DNA from 2 places in the Donghicola sp. genome. Region 1 is predicted to be linked to the other one. Evidence: riboswitches for the same ligand, from Rfam matches in the RefSeq annotation. Region 1 holds a riboswitch; the other holds the start of a gene.

The links. A riboswitch is a leader RNA that binds a small molecule or an ion and turns the genes downstream of it on or off. The one in region 1 is predicted to bind thiamine pyrophosphate.
Region 2: another riboswitch for thiamine pyrophosphate. It lies ahead of N4A58_RS15015 (thiamine ABC transporter substrate binding subunit); the one in region 1 lies ahead of thiC (phosphomethylpyrimidine synthase ThiC).

What each region holds. Positions count from the first base shown of each region.
Region 1 is NZ_JAOARZ010000024.1:141,285-148,499, forward strand. Features, by position in the region: gene N4A58_RS11515 (FAD-dependent oxidoreductase) at 1-642, opposite strand, end outside; gene thiC (phosphomethylpyrimidine synthase ThiC) at 642-2,441, opposite strand; TPP riboswitch at 2,583-2,707, opposite strand; gene pqqA (pyrroloquinoline quinone precursor peptide PqqA) at 2,858-2,956, shown strand; gene pqqB (pyrroloquinoline quinone biosynthesis protein PqqB) at 2,981-3,877, shown strand; gene pqqC (pyrroloquinoline-quinone synthase PqqC) at 3,874-4,626, shown strand; gene pqqD (pyrroloquinoline quinone biosynthesis peptide chaperone PqqD) at 4,623-4,901, shown strand; gene pqqE (pyrroloquinoline quinone biosynthesis protein PqqE) at 4,898-5,983, shown strand; gene N4A58_RS11550 (hypothetical protein) at 6,019-7,215, opposite strand, start outside.
Region 2 is NZ_JAOARZ010000030.1:29,868-37,082, forward strand. Features, by position in the region: gene N4A58_RS14995 (AMP nucleosidase) at 1-992, shown strand, start outside; gene N4A58_RS15000 (HU family DNA-binding protein) at 1,131-1,418, shown strand; gene N4A58_RS15005 (DMT family transporter) at 1,588-2,481, shown strand; gene aroC (chorismate synthase) at 2,547-3,647, opposite strand; TPP riboswitch at 3,744-3,846, shown strand; gene N4A58_RS15015 (thiamine ABC transporter substrate binding subunit) at 3,891-4,880, shown strand; gene N4A58_RS15020 (thiamine/thiamine pyrophosphate ABC transporter permease ThiP) at 4,856-6,379, shown strand; gene N4A58_RS15025 (ATP-binding cassette domain-containing protein) at 6,366-7,055, shown strand; gene rpiB (ribose 5-phosphate isomerase B) at 7,181-7,215, shown strand, end outside.

The DNA.
Region 1 (7,215 bases):
AATCATATACAGGCCATCGCCGCGTGGGACGACGTAGCAAGGAAAGCGCGGGTGCAAGAGGCGAACGGTGCGGCTGAGGTGTACGTCAGGTGCACGCACCAAAAGCATCTCGCCCCGTACTGCGCGCAGGTCGGGCAGCTGGTCGCGGGCCGCAAGCCCTCGGCAATCGATGAGCTGACCCTTGGGCCTTTCCACCGTCACAACGCCCCGCTCTGCCAGCCGAGCGTGCAAACAGGACATGGCGGAGCGGGGGTCCATATGCGCCTCTTCGGGGAAGTAGAGCGCACGGGTGAACCTGCCCTGCAAATCTGCCTCGTACTCGGCGGGATCGACGGTGTGGTGCCCCCGCGTCGCACGGGAAAACCTGAGCAGCTCGGCTTGGTCGCGTGGCGGCGCAACGACCAAAGTCCCGCGCCACGCCACCCCTTCAAAACGGGCGCTCCACCAATCTGCAGCGTGTTTGCCCATGCGCGCGACTTCTGGCGGGGCGCTTTCGCCCTCGCACATGGGCGCGAGCATACCGCCCGCCCAGTGCGAAGCCGGAATTCCTCCGTCGTCGACCAGTTCCACAGGGAGCCCACGTTCGGACAGGGCTGTGGCCACGCACAGCCCCGTCACCCCTGCCCCAAGGACCGAATACATCACTCCGCATCCTCTTTGGCAGGCACATAGAGCTGCCCGCCCTCGCGGAATTTGGCGGCCATCGCCTCCATCCCTTCTGACTTTTGCGCCTCTGCGCGAATGTCATGGCTGATCCGCATAGAGCAGAACTTCGGCCCACACATGGAGCAGAAATGGGCGACCTTGTGCGCCTCTTTGGGCATGGTCTCGTCGTGGAAAGCGCGCGCGGTGTCCGGGTCCAGCGACAGGTTGAATTGATCCTCCCACCGGAATTCGAAACGCGCGCGACTGATCGCATCGTCGCGAAGCTGCGCGCCAGGGTGGCCTTTGGCCAAGTCCGCCGCGTGGGCCGCTAGTTTATAAGTGATCACGCCGGTTTTCACGTCATCTCGGTCTGGCAGACCAAGGTGCTCTTTGGGCGTCACGTAGCACAGCATCGCGGTCCCGAACCAGCCGATTATCGCCGCCCCGATGGCGCTCGTGATGTGGTCATAGCCCGGCGCGATGTCAGTGGTGAGCGGCCCAAGCGTGTAAAACGGAGCCTCGTCACAATGCTTTAGCTGCTTGTCCATGTTCGCTTTGATCTTGTGCATTGCCACATGGCCCGGGCCTTCGATCATGACCTGACAATCCTTGGCCCACGCGATCTTGGTCAACTCGCCCAAAGTCTCTAGCTCTGCAAACTGCGCCTGATCATTGGCATCAGCGACTGAGCCGGGACGCAAACCGTCGCCAAGGCTAAAGGACACGTCGTACTTGCGGCAGATATCGCAGATCTCTTCGAAATGCTCGTAGAGGAAGCTCTCGCGGTGATGGTGCAGACACCACTTGGCCATGATCGAGCCACCCCGACTGACGATCCCTGTCACGCGATCAACCGTCATCGGGATCATATGCAGGCGAACGCCTGCATGGATGGTAAAGTAATCGACACCCTGCTCGGCCTGCTCGATCAGCGTATCGCGATACACCTCCCATGTCAGGTCTTCGGCGATGCCATTCACCTTTTCCAGCGCCTGATACAGCGGGACGGTCCCAATCGGAACGGGGCTGTTGCGGATGATCCAGTCGCGGATGTTGTGGATATTCCGGCCCGTGGACAGGTCCATGACTGTGTCCGCGCCCCAGCGGATGGCCCAGACCATCTTTTCAACCTCTTCCTCCATGCTTGAGGTCACAGCCGAATTGCCGATGTTGGCGTTGATTTTCACAAGGAAGTTGCGTCCGATGATCATCGGTTCCAACTCGGGGTGGTTGATATTCGCGGGGATGATCGCACGGCCCGCAGCGATTTCCTGACGGACGAATTCGGGTGTCACCAGATCGGGGATCGAAGCGCCAAAATCCTCGCCATCACGCTCTTTGTCCCATGCCAGAGTCCGGCCCACATTTTCGCGGATCGCTACGTACTCCATCTCGGGGGTGACGATGCCCGCTTTGGCATAGGCCATCTGAGTGATGGCCCGGTCGCCGACCGCGCGCAGCGGGTCGCGCTGGTTGGGAAAGGCCGGGACCAGCCTGTTGCCTTCGGCATAGCCATTATCGGCGGCAGTCACGGCGCGGCCAGTATAGCTTTCGACGTCTCCGCAGGCCTGTTGCCATTCCCCACGCTGCACCGCGAGACCCTGTTGAATATCGGTTTGCACGGCAGGATCTGTGTACGGGCCAGAGCTGTCGTAAACCGCGACGGGCGGCTCGCCGCCGCCCACTTGGATGTGGCGCAGAGGCACGCGGATGTCATAGGTCTGGCCAGGAATGAACACCTTGGTGGCCGCGGGCATATTTCCCGTAGTGATGGTCGGTGTTGCGTTGTCTTTCATCTATGGTCTCCTCAAGACATTCTCGAAAAGACCCAAGCGAAACAGGTGGCAGAAAGGGGCCACGCAGGCCCCGCACGACACAGCGCGCGCAATAGGGCCGTCAGCGGCCCGAAAGGACCGCTCGCAAAGTTCAGCGAGAAACGGAGTGCCCTTCGGTCTTCCTACGCCAGTATCAACTGGGTCAGGTTCAAAGGGTCGCGTCACCGCAGGGTTTCCCCCGCTGTCAGCCTCTCAGTTCCCTAAGCGGAACTCCCCCGACGTGCGTGCACCATTGCGAACTCGCGCCTAGATGTCAATTCTTGTGATCCCAGTGGCGGCAACACCCTGCCAGCACCGACCATAGTCTTACTGACTCTGCGTATGCGGCTCGCCCATAGTGATCCGACCAGCGATTCAATCTTAGGGAGGAGAAAATCATGGCTTGGGCAAAACCCGTTTTGAAAGAGATCGAGTGCGGCATGGAAATCAACATGTACGGCCCCGACTCGGGCGACGACCACGGCGTTCTGTTCTAAGAACCCGAAGCGCGAGGCAGGCCTATGACACTTCGCGCACGAATCCTGGGGGCGGCAGCCGGTGGCGGTCTCCCCCAATGGAACTGCGGGTGCGAGAATTGCAATCTCGCACGGGCGGGGAAAATCCCCTCCCAGACACAGAGCTCGGTCGCGTTTAGCGGCAACGGCTCGGATTGGGCGATCCTGAACGCCTCTCCTGACATTCGTGACCAGATGGCGCGCACGCCGGAACTGCACCCGACGGCCCTGCGGGAATTGCCCCTGCGGTCGGTGATGGTGACCAACGGCGATATTGACCACGTGGCAGGGCTACTCATCCTGCGCGAACAGCAACCGTTCAAGCTGTTCGCCACGGCCGAAATCCACAGCGTGCTAGCCCAAAACCCCATCTTTGACGCCCTGCGCCACAACATCGTGCTGCGCGAGGAAATCGCCCTAAACCAACCGTTCGAACTGGCCCTTGACCTGACCGCGACCCTGTTCGCGGTTCCGGGCAAGGTGCCACTGTATATGGAAGGCGAGGTCGTACAGACCGACCTCGAGGGCGAACAAACCGTCGGCGTTCACCTGCAAGCGGGCGGCAAGGATGCCTATTACATCCCCGGCTGCGCGCTGGTGAAAGATGATCTAGCGGATCGTTTGCGCGGCGCGGATATGGTGATGTTCGACGGCACCCTCTGGCAGGACAACGAGATGATCGACATGGGCCTGTCGCAAAAGACAGGGCAGCGCATGGGCCATATCTCGATGTCAGGGCCTGATGGGTCGATGGCCGCGTTTGCCGATCTGGGTGTCCTTCGCAAAGTCTATGTCCACATGAACAACAGCAACCCAGTCCTGCGCCCCGAAAGCGCCGAGCGCGCCGAAGCCGAAGCAAACGGCTGGACCATCGGGCAGGACGGGATGGAGATCACCCTATGACCGCCAGCCGCGAGGAATTCGAAGCCCGCCTGCGCCAGATCGGTGCCGACCGCTATCACGACAAGCACCCCTTTCATCACATGCTGCACGGCGGGGAATGCACCCCTGCGCAGGTGCGCGCTTGGGTGATCAACCGCTTTTACTATCAGGCCAGCATCCCGATGAAGGACGCCGCCTTTATGTCCCGCGTCGAAGACCCCGCCCTGCGCCGCGAATGGCGCAGCCGGATCGAGGATCACGACGGCCATGGCGAGAACGAGGGCGGCATCGAACGCTGGCTGCGTCTAGCCGATGCCGTGGGTCTGGACCGCGACTATGTGGCCAGCAAGCAGGGCGTGCTGCCCGCCACCAAATTCGCTGTTGATGCTTATGTGCGCTTTGTCCGCGAAAAGCCGTTGCTTGAGGCTGTGGCAGCATCGCTAACCGAACTGTTTGCGCCGAAAATCCACGCAGACCGGATCAAGGGTCTGCTGGCGAACTATGACTTCGCCAACGATCGCAGCATGTCCTACTTCCAGCGCCGTTTGAACGAGGCCCCCAAGGACGTCGCGTTCGGCCTGAAATACGTGCTGGATAACGCGGACACGCAGGAAAAGCAGGACGCCGCCGCCGCTGCGCTCGAGTTCAAAACCGACGTGCTGTGGTCCCAGCTCGATGCGCTGTATTCGGCGTATGTCGCGCCCGGCCGCATCCCGCCCGGCGGCTGGCAGCCCGGGACCTATGAGTTGGCCCTGCGAGCCACGGCATGATCGCGCCCAATGCTGTTCCCTATTTGCCGCGCGGTGTGCGTCTGCACCGCGACCACGTGCGTGACCGTTGGGTGCTGCTGGCGCCCGAGCGGACGATCAGCCTTGATATGATCGGCCACGCGATCATCACCGAACTGGACGGCTCTAGCGGGCTTGCGCTGATCGTGGACCGGCTGGCCGCGAAATATGATGCCCCCGCCGACCAGATCGCAGGCGACGTGCAACAGTTCCTCGGCCAACTGGCCGAGCGCCGCTTTCTGGAGGTGCGCGCATGAAGGTTCCCGCCCCTCTGGCCATGCTGGCCGAGCTGACCCACCGCTGTCCCCTGTCCTGCCCCTATTGCTCGAACCCTGTCGAACTGGCGGCACGTTCGGGCGAATTGACGACCGAAGAATGGCTTTCGACGTTCAAGCAGGCCGCCGATATGGGTGTCCTGCAACTGCACTTGTCTGGCGGCGAACCGGCCACGCGGCGCGACCTGACAGAACTGGTCAAGGGCGCGCGGGATGCGGGGCTGTACACGAACCTGATCACCTCGGGCATCGGTCTGACCGAAAAGCGGATGCACGAGTTGGACGCGGCGGGGCTGGATCACATCCAGCTGTCGCTTCAGGGAACCGACGCCGAGATGGCCGACCGCATCGGCGGCTATCGGGGTGGGTATGACCGCAAAATGCAGGTGGCTGGCTGGATCAAGGACATTGGCTTCCCCCTGACCCTGAACGCCGTTCTGCACCGCCAGAACCTGCACCAACTTCCCCGTGCGCTGGAAATGGCCGTGGAAATGGGCGCCCGCCGGATCGAGGTCGCCATCGTTCAGTTCTACGGTTGGGCGATGCTGAATCGCAACGTGCTGATGCCCACCCGTGAACAAGCCAAAGAGGCCGAGCGCATCGTTGCGCAGGCGCGCGAGGATCTAAAGGGAACGCTGGTCATCGACTTTGTCCCCGCCGATTACCACAGCGACTACCCCAAGCGCTGCATGGGCGGCTGGGGTACCACGGGCCTGAACATCGCGCCGGACGGACAGGTTCTACCCTGCCACGCGGCGCAGACGATCAAGCACCTGAACTTCGAGAATGTGCGCGATAAACCCTTGGCCGACATCTGGTACCAGAGCGATGCTTTCAACAGCTATCGCGGCACCGATTTCCTGCCCGAACCCTGCCAGAGCTGCGATCGCAAGAAGATCGATTTTGGCGGCTGTCGGTGTCAGGCGCTGGCCGTGGCAGGAGATGCGAACGCGACCGATCCGGTCTGCATTAAGTCGCCCCACAACGATAAAATGCGCGCTTTGGCCGATGGTTTTTCAGCCGAAGAAACCACCGAAATCACTTACCGCACCGCGGCAGGCTAACGGAACAGGGCGGCCCGAGAGCCGCCCCTATTGTATCACCAGAAAGGTCGGATGTCATCGACGCGGCGGTAATATTCCCCGTGCGACAATTCTGACCCGCACTCCGATTTGGTAAAGGCGAAGTGCATCTCTTGCAGCGCTTCGGCACCACCGCTCATCACGTAGAAGTCTGGACCCGCCAGCGGACCGCTTCCGCAATGATCGCCAGTTGGCACCAGACCACGGCTGACGTCCGTAACGACGACCGTCCCGTAGCCTTGGGCGCCGCCATTCTGCAGGCTGTCATACACCTCGAACACAAGCCCTTGCGCACCTTCGGAGGTGTGAACCATGCGGCCCAACGCATCCTCAGCTGTCTGCGCCACGGCATGGGCTGCACCTTCGAAGGTGTTATAGCTCTGACCAGGCTCCAGAACGTAGAGGTCCAGATCAACCGGCTGTTCCCATGCGAGAACGACGCGAATGGTGCGGTTCGCCTCTGGCCAGGTGACCTCTTGCTCGGCGCCGTCAGCCATTTGAATCACAGCGGTCTCACTCAGCAAAGGCAGGTTGATCTGCGCCATGCCATCGGCGCCCGCGATCCCGTCAAAGGCATGGTCGCGGTAGGTCAAGGTCACCACTTCGCCTTCGTTGCAGCCGCTGAAGCCTGCGGTCAGAATGCCATCCACCACCGCACCGTCAAAGGCATTGCCACAGCCGCTCTGCGGGACAGCGGGGGCAGTAGGCGCAGCCTCTTCAACCGGCATCGCGGCTTCGATGACCTGCTCGCTGCAAGGCAATTCCCGCGGGACCAGACCGACAGAGACCGGCTGAAAACCAACCATCATCTTGACCGCCTTGAAGACACGCCCACAGGGCAGGTCCGCGCGCAATGTCCTGTCGATCACGTTGAACTCCGGCTTCAGAATAGCGCCATCGCGATCGGTCAGCGACAAACGCACCTGATCCGCACAGATCGGCGCGACCACCAAAGCCGTGCCTGTGTCAGTTTCTACCAGTTCGACCGTGCGCGGGTCGTCGCAGGCTGGCATGACCGGCGCAGGGTTTTCATCCGCCACAGGGATGGGCGCAGGCGTTGGCGCTTGGGCGACGGCTTTCTGATCCAGTTTGGGGGCATCAAACCCCTTGGGAAGGGCCAAACCGGCCCCTCCTTCGGTTTCGGGGGCTGCCGGGGCGACAGCCGCTTTAGGCAGCTCGGATGGCGCTTCGATCCGGACGGCTTGGCGCACCTC
Region 2 (7,215 bases), on a different contig from region 1:
CTCACGATGCCATCGTGAATGGTGAAGGGTTCACCTATCCCGATGGTGCGCGCCCCTTGGCCCCGTTCACCGCACAGCGCGTCGACTATTCGTTGGCGCGTCTGGCCCACTATACGGCCACCGACCCAGCGCATTTCCAGAACCACGTTCTGTTTACAAACTATCAGTTCTACGTCGAAGAGTTCGAAGCCTACGCGCGGCAGATGCTGGCAAACAAGGCCAGCGGCTACACCTCCTTTGTCTCTACCGGAAATGTAGAAATCACCGAGGCGGACCAAGAACTGGAAACACCCAAAAAGATGCCTCAGATGCCCACCTACCATCTGAAGAAGGCGGACGGCAGCGGTATCACTTTGGTAAATATTGGTGTCGGCCCGTCCAACGCTAAAACGGCCACCGATCATATTGCCGTCCTGCGCCCGCACGCTTGGGTGATGGTGGGTCACTGCGCTGGGTTGCGGAACACGCAGGCCTTGGGTGACTTCGTGCTGGCGCACGCCTATTTGCGCGAAGATCATGTTCTGGATGCAGATTTGCCGGTCTGGGTCCCGATCCCTGCACTGGCTGAAATCCAGATTGCGTTAGAAGATGCGGTAGAAGAGGTTTCGGAACTCGAAGGCTACGAGCTGAAGCGCATCATGCGTACCGGAACAGTTGCGACCATCGACAATCGTAACTGGGAGCTTCGCGATCAGTCGGGGCCGGTTCAACGACTGTCCCAGTCGCGTGCCATCGCGCTCGACATGGAAAGTGCGACCATCGCTGCCAATGGCTTCCGCTTCCGCGTGCCCTACGGAACGCTGCTCTGTGTGTCGGACAAACCGCTCCACGGAGAGCTGAAATTGCCTGGTATGGCGAGTGACTTCTATAAAACTCAGGTTGCACGTCACCTATTGATTGGCATTCGGGCAATGGAAAGGCTGAGTGAGATGCCGCTAGAGCGTATCCATTCCCGTAAACTACGGTCATTTGAGGAAACAGCCTTTCTCTGAACTGTGATAAATCCGCAAAAATCTGCAATGTGGCCTTGAAAAAAAGGCCATTCAGATTGTCTTGTCCTGATATTTCGCGTTAGATGCCCCAACACGTACCCAGCGACGACTGGGAATAAAAATATACGGAGACCAGAAATGGCAAAGCCTATGACGAAAACCCAACTGGTTGCGGCTCTGGCCGAGGAGATGGGGGCAGAAAAGAAAGCAGCTGCGCAGGCACTGGACGCAGTGACCGCGATCATTACTCGCGAAGTTGCAGAGGGTGGTTCGGTAACCCTGCCTGGCGTTGGCAAATTCTACTGCCGCGAGCGCCCCGAGCGTATGGTGCGTAACCCCGCCACCGGCGAGCAGATCAAAAAAGAGGCCGACAAGGTCGTCAAAGTGACTGTTGCCAAGGCACTGAAAGACAGCGTCAACGGCTGATCTTTTTGCGGGTTCCGCAAGGTTTCAAAGGGTCTCTGCCACTGCAGGGGCCCTTTTCTTTTTGCTGGGCTTTCTTGCGTCCGCTGCATGGCTGACATGACGCAGCTTTCGCTGGCGCCGCGCAAATGTCTCTGGCAGGGTTCGCCGACGACCAACCCGGAGAGACCCCATGGATATTCGCGCGATGCTGGCCGGACTGGCCTTTGGACTGATGTGGTCCTCGGCCTTTACCTCTGCGCGGATGATTGTCGCCGAAGCGCCCCCACTGACGGCCCTGTCCCTACGGTTTTTGGTGTCTGGTGTGATCGGCATCGTGATTGCCTATGCGCTTGGGCAGCGCGCCCGCCTGTCTGCGGCCCAGTGGCGGGCGACAGTGATCTTTGGTCTTTGCCAGAACGCTTTGTATTTGGGTTTGAATTTCATCGCAATGCAGACGGTCGAAGCCTCTCTTGCGTCCATTGTTGCCTCGACCATGCCGCTCTGGGTCGCACTTGTGGGCGTCTCATTCTTTGGCCAAACTGTCCGCCCAATTGGCTGGATCGGCCTGATTGCAGGCATCGCAGGGGCCGCCTTGATCATGGGAACGCGTGTGCAGGCAGGCGCCGATCCTTTCGGTCTGCTGCTCTGTGCGATTGGCGTGGCGTCCCTCTCCGCCGCGACGTTGTCAGTGCGTGTCGCCTCGGCCGGAGGCAACCGCCTGATGGTTGTCGGTCTGCAAATGATGGTCGGCTCCATCGCGCTGCTGCCGTTCGCGATGATCTACGAATTCCCGACGCTGGACGTCACACTTACCCCGCGCCTGACGCTCGCCTTCCTGTACACAACTCTCATTCCGGGACTTCTGGCCACTTTGGTCTGGTTCTGGCTGGTCGAGCGGATCGGAGCCGTGCGCGCCGCGACCTTCCACTTCCTGAACCCCTTCTTCGGGGTCGCAATCGCCGCGCTCCTGCTTGGCGAAACCATCGGTACCCTCGATATAGTCGGCGTCGCAATCATCGCGGCAGGCATCCTCGCCGTCCAACTCTCCAAAGAGGCCCCGCAAACAGAAAAGCGCCCCGCGTAACAGCTAGGGCGCCCTCATTTCATCTTTGCCAAAATACTCCGGGGTCCGGGGCAGAGCCCCGGCGCTTAGCCGATTTTCCCTTGGTTCACGCCAACGTGGCCACGGTGCAGCAGCAGGTGGTCAAGGATGACACACGCCATCATCGCCTCGCCCACGGGCACCGCACGGATACCAACGCATGGGTCATGACGGCCCTTGGTGATGATCTCGGCCGGCTCGCCCGCTTTGGTGATGGTCTTGCGCGTTGTCAGGATCGAGGAGGTCGGCTTTACCGCAAAGCGTACAACCACATCCTGACCGGTCGAAATCCCGCCCAAAATACCGCCCGCGTGGTTCGAGCTATACTCTGGTCCATTCGGCCCCATGTAAATCTCGTCCGCATTGGCACTGCCGGTCAGCGACGCTGCGGCCATGCCTTCGCCGATCTCGACCGCTTTCACGGCGTTGATGCTCATCATCGCAGCCGCCAGATCGGTGTCGAGCTTGCCATAGATCGGAGCACCCAGTCCCGCAGGAACGCCCCGCGCGACCACTTCGATCACAGCGCCGACGCTCTCGCCCGATTTCCGCAGACCGTCCAGATACTCGGCCCAATCATCCGCCGCCACAGCGTCCGGCGTCCAGAAGGGGTTTTGCTCAATCTGATCCCAGTCGAATCGCGCACGATCAATACCGTGTGGTCCCATCTGGGTCATATAGCCTTTGATCTCGATGCCGGGCACCAGCTTGTCCAGCGCGGCGCGGGCCAAGCCACCTGCCGCCACGCGGGCCGCCGTTTCACGGGCGGATGAACGACCGCCGCCGCGATAATCGCGGATGCCGTATTTCTGCCAGTAGGTGATGTCAGCGTGACCGGGGCGGAACTTCTCGACGATATCGCCATAGTCCTTGGACCGCTGGTCCGTGTTGCGGATCATCAGTTGGACCGGCGTGCCGGTGGTCTTGCCCTCGAAAACACCCGACAGGATCTCCACCTCGTCCGGCTCGCGGCGCTGGGTGGTGAACTTGTTCTGACCGGGCTTACGCTTGTCCAGCCAGACCTGCAGCATCTCGGGCGTGATCTCGACGTTCGGCGGGACCCCGTCCACCGTTGCGCCCAAGGCAGGTCCGTGGCTCTCACCCCAAGTGGTGACGCGGAAGATGTGACCAAAGGTATTCAAGCTCATTGGGCTGGCTCCTGTTGCTTGGGGACGTTCGATAAAGGACGCCTGCGCCAGTGGCAAGCGCGGCCCTTGCATCATGCCCCGCGCCGCTCTAGGTGTGGGGGCACCTCGGGGTGGCTGGAAACAGCCTGAGATGCGTCATCGCGAACCCGTTGAACCTGAACCGGTTAGAACCGGCGGAGGGAAGGTTGGTTTTCTGGTTCACAGGTCCAAACCGTCTCCGCCCGTAACAGTAGGAGACGCCCCATGAACAAGGCGCTTGTATTTGCAACGGGTCTGATCGCAGCCACTTCGGCAGCCGCCGAAGACAAGCCCGTGCTGACGATCTATGCCCCAGACTATTTCACCAGCGAATGGGGCCCCGGTCCCAGCATCGAACAGGGTTTCGAGGCGATTTGCGCCTGTGACGTCCAGTATCAGGCCGGCGACGTGCTGCCCCGCCTGCTGCTAGAAGGCGAGCGCAACCGCGCGGACGTGGTGATCGGCCTGAACACCGACGTCAGCAAACAGGCCCGCGAGAGCGGCCTGTTCGCGCCTCATGGTCAGGATCTGTCCGGTCTGACCCTGCCGATTGAGTGGAGCGACGACACGTTCTTCCCCTTCAACTGGGGCTACACCGCGTTCGTTTACAACAACGAGAAAATGGCGAACCCGCCCGCCTCGTTCGAGGAATTGGTGAACGCCCCCGATGACGCGTTCAAAGTGGTGCTTCAGGACCCGCGCAGCTCGATTTCGGGTCTGGCAACCCTCCTGTGGGTCAAGTCGATCTACGGCGACGACGCGCCTAAGGCATGGGCCAAGCTCGCGCCCAAAGTGCTGACCGTGACCAAAGGCTGGTCCGAATCTTATGGTCTGTTCACCGATGGCGAAGCGGACATGGTGATGAGCTACACGACCTCGCCCGCCTACCACATCATCGCCGAGGGCGACACGACCAAAGAGGCCGCGATCTTCCCCGAGGGTCACTACTTCATGGCCGAGCTGGTGGCGAAAACTGCGACGACCCAGCAGCCCGAGCTGGCGGATCAGTTCTTGGCCTATGTCCTGAGTGAAGAGTTCCAGAAGATGATCCCGACCGCCAACTGGTCTTACCCGTCGGCGCTGCCGCGGGATCAGTGGCCCGATGGCTTCCGTGAACTGCCCATGCCGGATCAGGCGATCTTCTACTCAGAAGACGAAGCCGCTGCCCTGCGCGATGCCGCGCTCGAGGAATGGCTGACCGCCTTCGGGGGCTGATCCCCCTCATTGCCGCTGCGCTGGTGGGTGCGGCGGTGCTCTTGCCTCTGGCCGCCGTCATCTGGCGGGCCGGAGGTCTGTCCCCCTTGGATAGCCGGTCGTGGGATGCGGTTTGGTTCACTCTGTGGCAGGCCGCCCTGTCGGCAGTGCTGTCTGTTGGGCTGGCGGTGCCTGTGGCCCGGGCGTTGGCGCGGCGCCGGTTTCGCGGTCGCGCGGCGCTGGTGGCTTTGCTAGGGGCTCCGTTCATTCTGCCGGTGATCGTGGCGATCCTGGGGTTGCTGGCCGTGTTCGGGCAGCAGGGGTGGCTGTCTGACGTGCTGGGGCTGTTTGGGCTGCCTGCGGTCAAGATTTACGGGCTGCACGGCATGCTCTTGGCCCATGTGTTTTTCAACCTGCCTTTGGCAACGCGCCTGTTGTTGCAAGGATGGCAGGACATTCCGGCCGAGCGGTTCCGTCTGGCTGCCACGTTGAACCTGCGCCCTTGGACGATGTTTCGGCTGATCGAATGGCCAATGCTGCGCCGGATTGCACCGGGGGCAGCGATGGTCATTTTCGTGATCTGCCTGTCGTCTTTCGCGGTAGCGCTGACCTTGGGTGGAGGGCCCAAGGCGACGACGGTCGAGTTGGCGATCTATCAGGCGTTCCGCTTTGATTTCGACATTGGCAAGGCCGCGCAATTGGCTGTGGTGCAGCTGGTGTTGGCCGGTGGGGCGGCTTTGATTGCCATGAAAGTGACGCTGCCTGAGGCTGGCTTTGGCGGATTGGACCGTATGGTTCCGCGATGGGATGGGAGCCGCATTGTGGACGGGTTCTGGATTGCGCTGGTCGCGCTCTTTCTGTTGTTGCCGTTGGCCGCGATCGGCCTGCGCGGCGCGGGGGCTTTGTTCAGTTTGCCAGCTTCGGTGTGGCAGGCGGCGGTTTACTCTGTCTCTGTGTCGATCGGGGCGGTCGTTGTGACCTTGGCTTTGGCGCTGCCGCTCGCGCTGTCCCGTCGGAAGTGGGTGGAGCTGGTTGCGCTTCTTGGGATCGCCAGTTCCCCACTTGTGTTGGGCACAGGCTTGTACTTGATGATAAATCCGTTCATTGCGCCGTGGGATGTGGCGCTGCCAGTCACTGCGGGCGTTAATGCTGTGATGGCGCTGCCCTTTGCTCTGCGCATTCTGCGCCCTGCAGCGGCGCAGATCGAGGCAGAGCATGGACGGCTTGCTGATAGCCTTGATCTATGCGGGTGGGCGCGTCTGAGATGGGTGATGTTGCCACGCCTTGGGCGCCCCTTGGGGTTTGCGGCAGGCTTAACAGGTGCTCTCGCTATGGGGGATTTGGGGGTCATCACACTGTTCGCGAACCCCGATACTGCAACCTTGCCATTGCAAATGTACCGCCTGATGGGCGCTTACCGGATGGAACAGGCGGCGGGCGCGGCGCTATTGCTGCTGATCCTGAGCTTCGGGCTGTTCTGGATTTTTGACCGCGGAGGACGCGCCAATGCTGACGCTTGAGCAACTGAACATTGTGCAAGGTGACTTTGGCCTGCGCGCGGACTGGAGTGTGCCTGCAGGCACCCGAGTGGCTATCATCGGTCCCTCGGGCGGGGGAAAGTCGACCCTGTTGGGGGCCATTTCTGGATTTGTCGAGGCGTCTGGTCGAGTGCTGTGGGCGAATGCGCGACTGGATGGCTTGGCGCCTGGCAAGCGGCCAATTGCAATGTTGTTTCAGGACCAAAATCTCTTTCCACACCTAACTGCCGCACAGAACGTCGGATTGGCGCTGAGCCAGAAGCGGTTGATAGAGGCAGAGCGCTCGCGCGTCGAGAACGCTCTCGTGCGCGTGGGGCTGGAGGGGCTCAACAATCGTAAACCCGCGCAGCTGTCGGGTGGACAACAAAGCCGCGTCGCGCTGGCGCGGCTTTTGTTGCAAGACAGGCCGCTCTGGCTGCTCGACGAACCCTTCGCAGCGCTCGGTCCCGGTTTGCGGTCGGAAATGCTGGCCTTGGTGCACCAGATCGCCGAAGAAGTTGGTGCCACCGTATTGATGGTGACCCACGACCCCGAAGATGCGCGCCGCTTTGCCCAAGCAATTGTTATGGTTGACCAGGGCATCGCGCAGGCACCCCGACCCACGGAACAGGTCTTTGCTCATCCAGATGCGGCACTGCGCGACTATCTGGGCCTATAAGCGGTTTGAACTGCCCTATGCGGCACGACGGCCATTTGCCAAGAAGCCCCGTTCCGCCTAATGGAGAACCAGAGCGTCAGGCATGCCTTGCCTGCGCCCCCTAATTTCGAGCGAGAGATCTGCCCATGACCGCCAAGAAACGTATCGTCCTGTCCAGCGA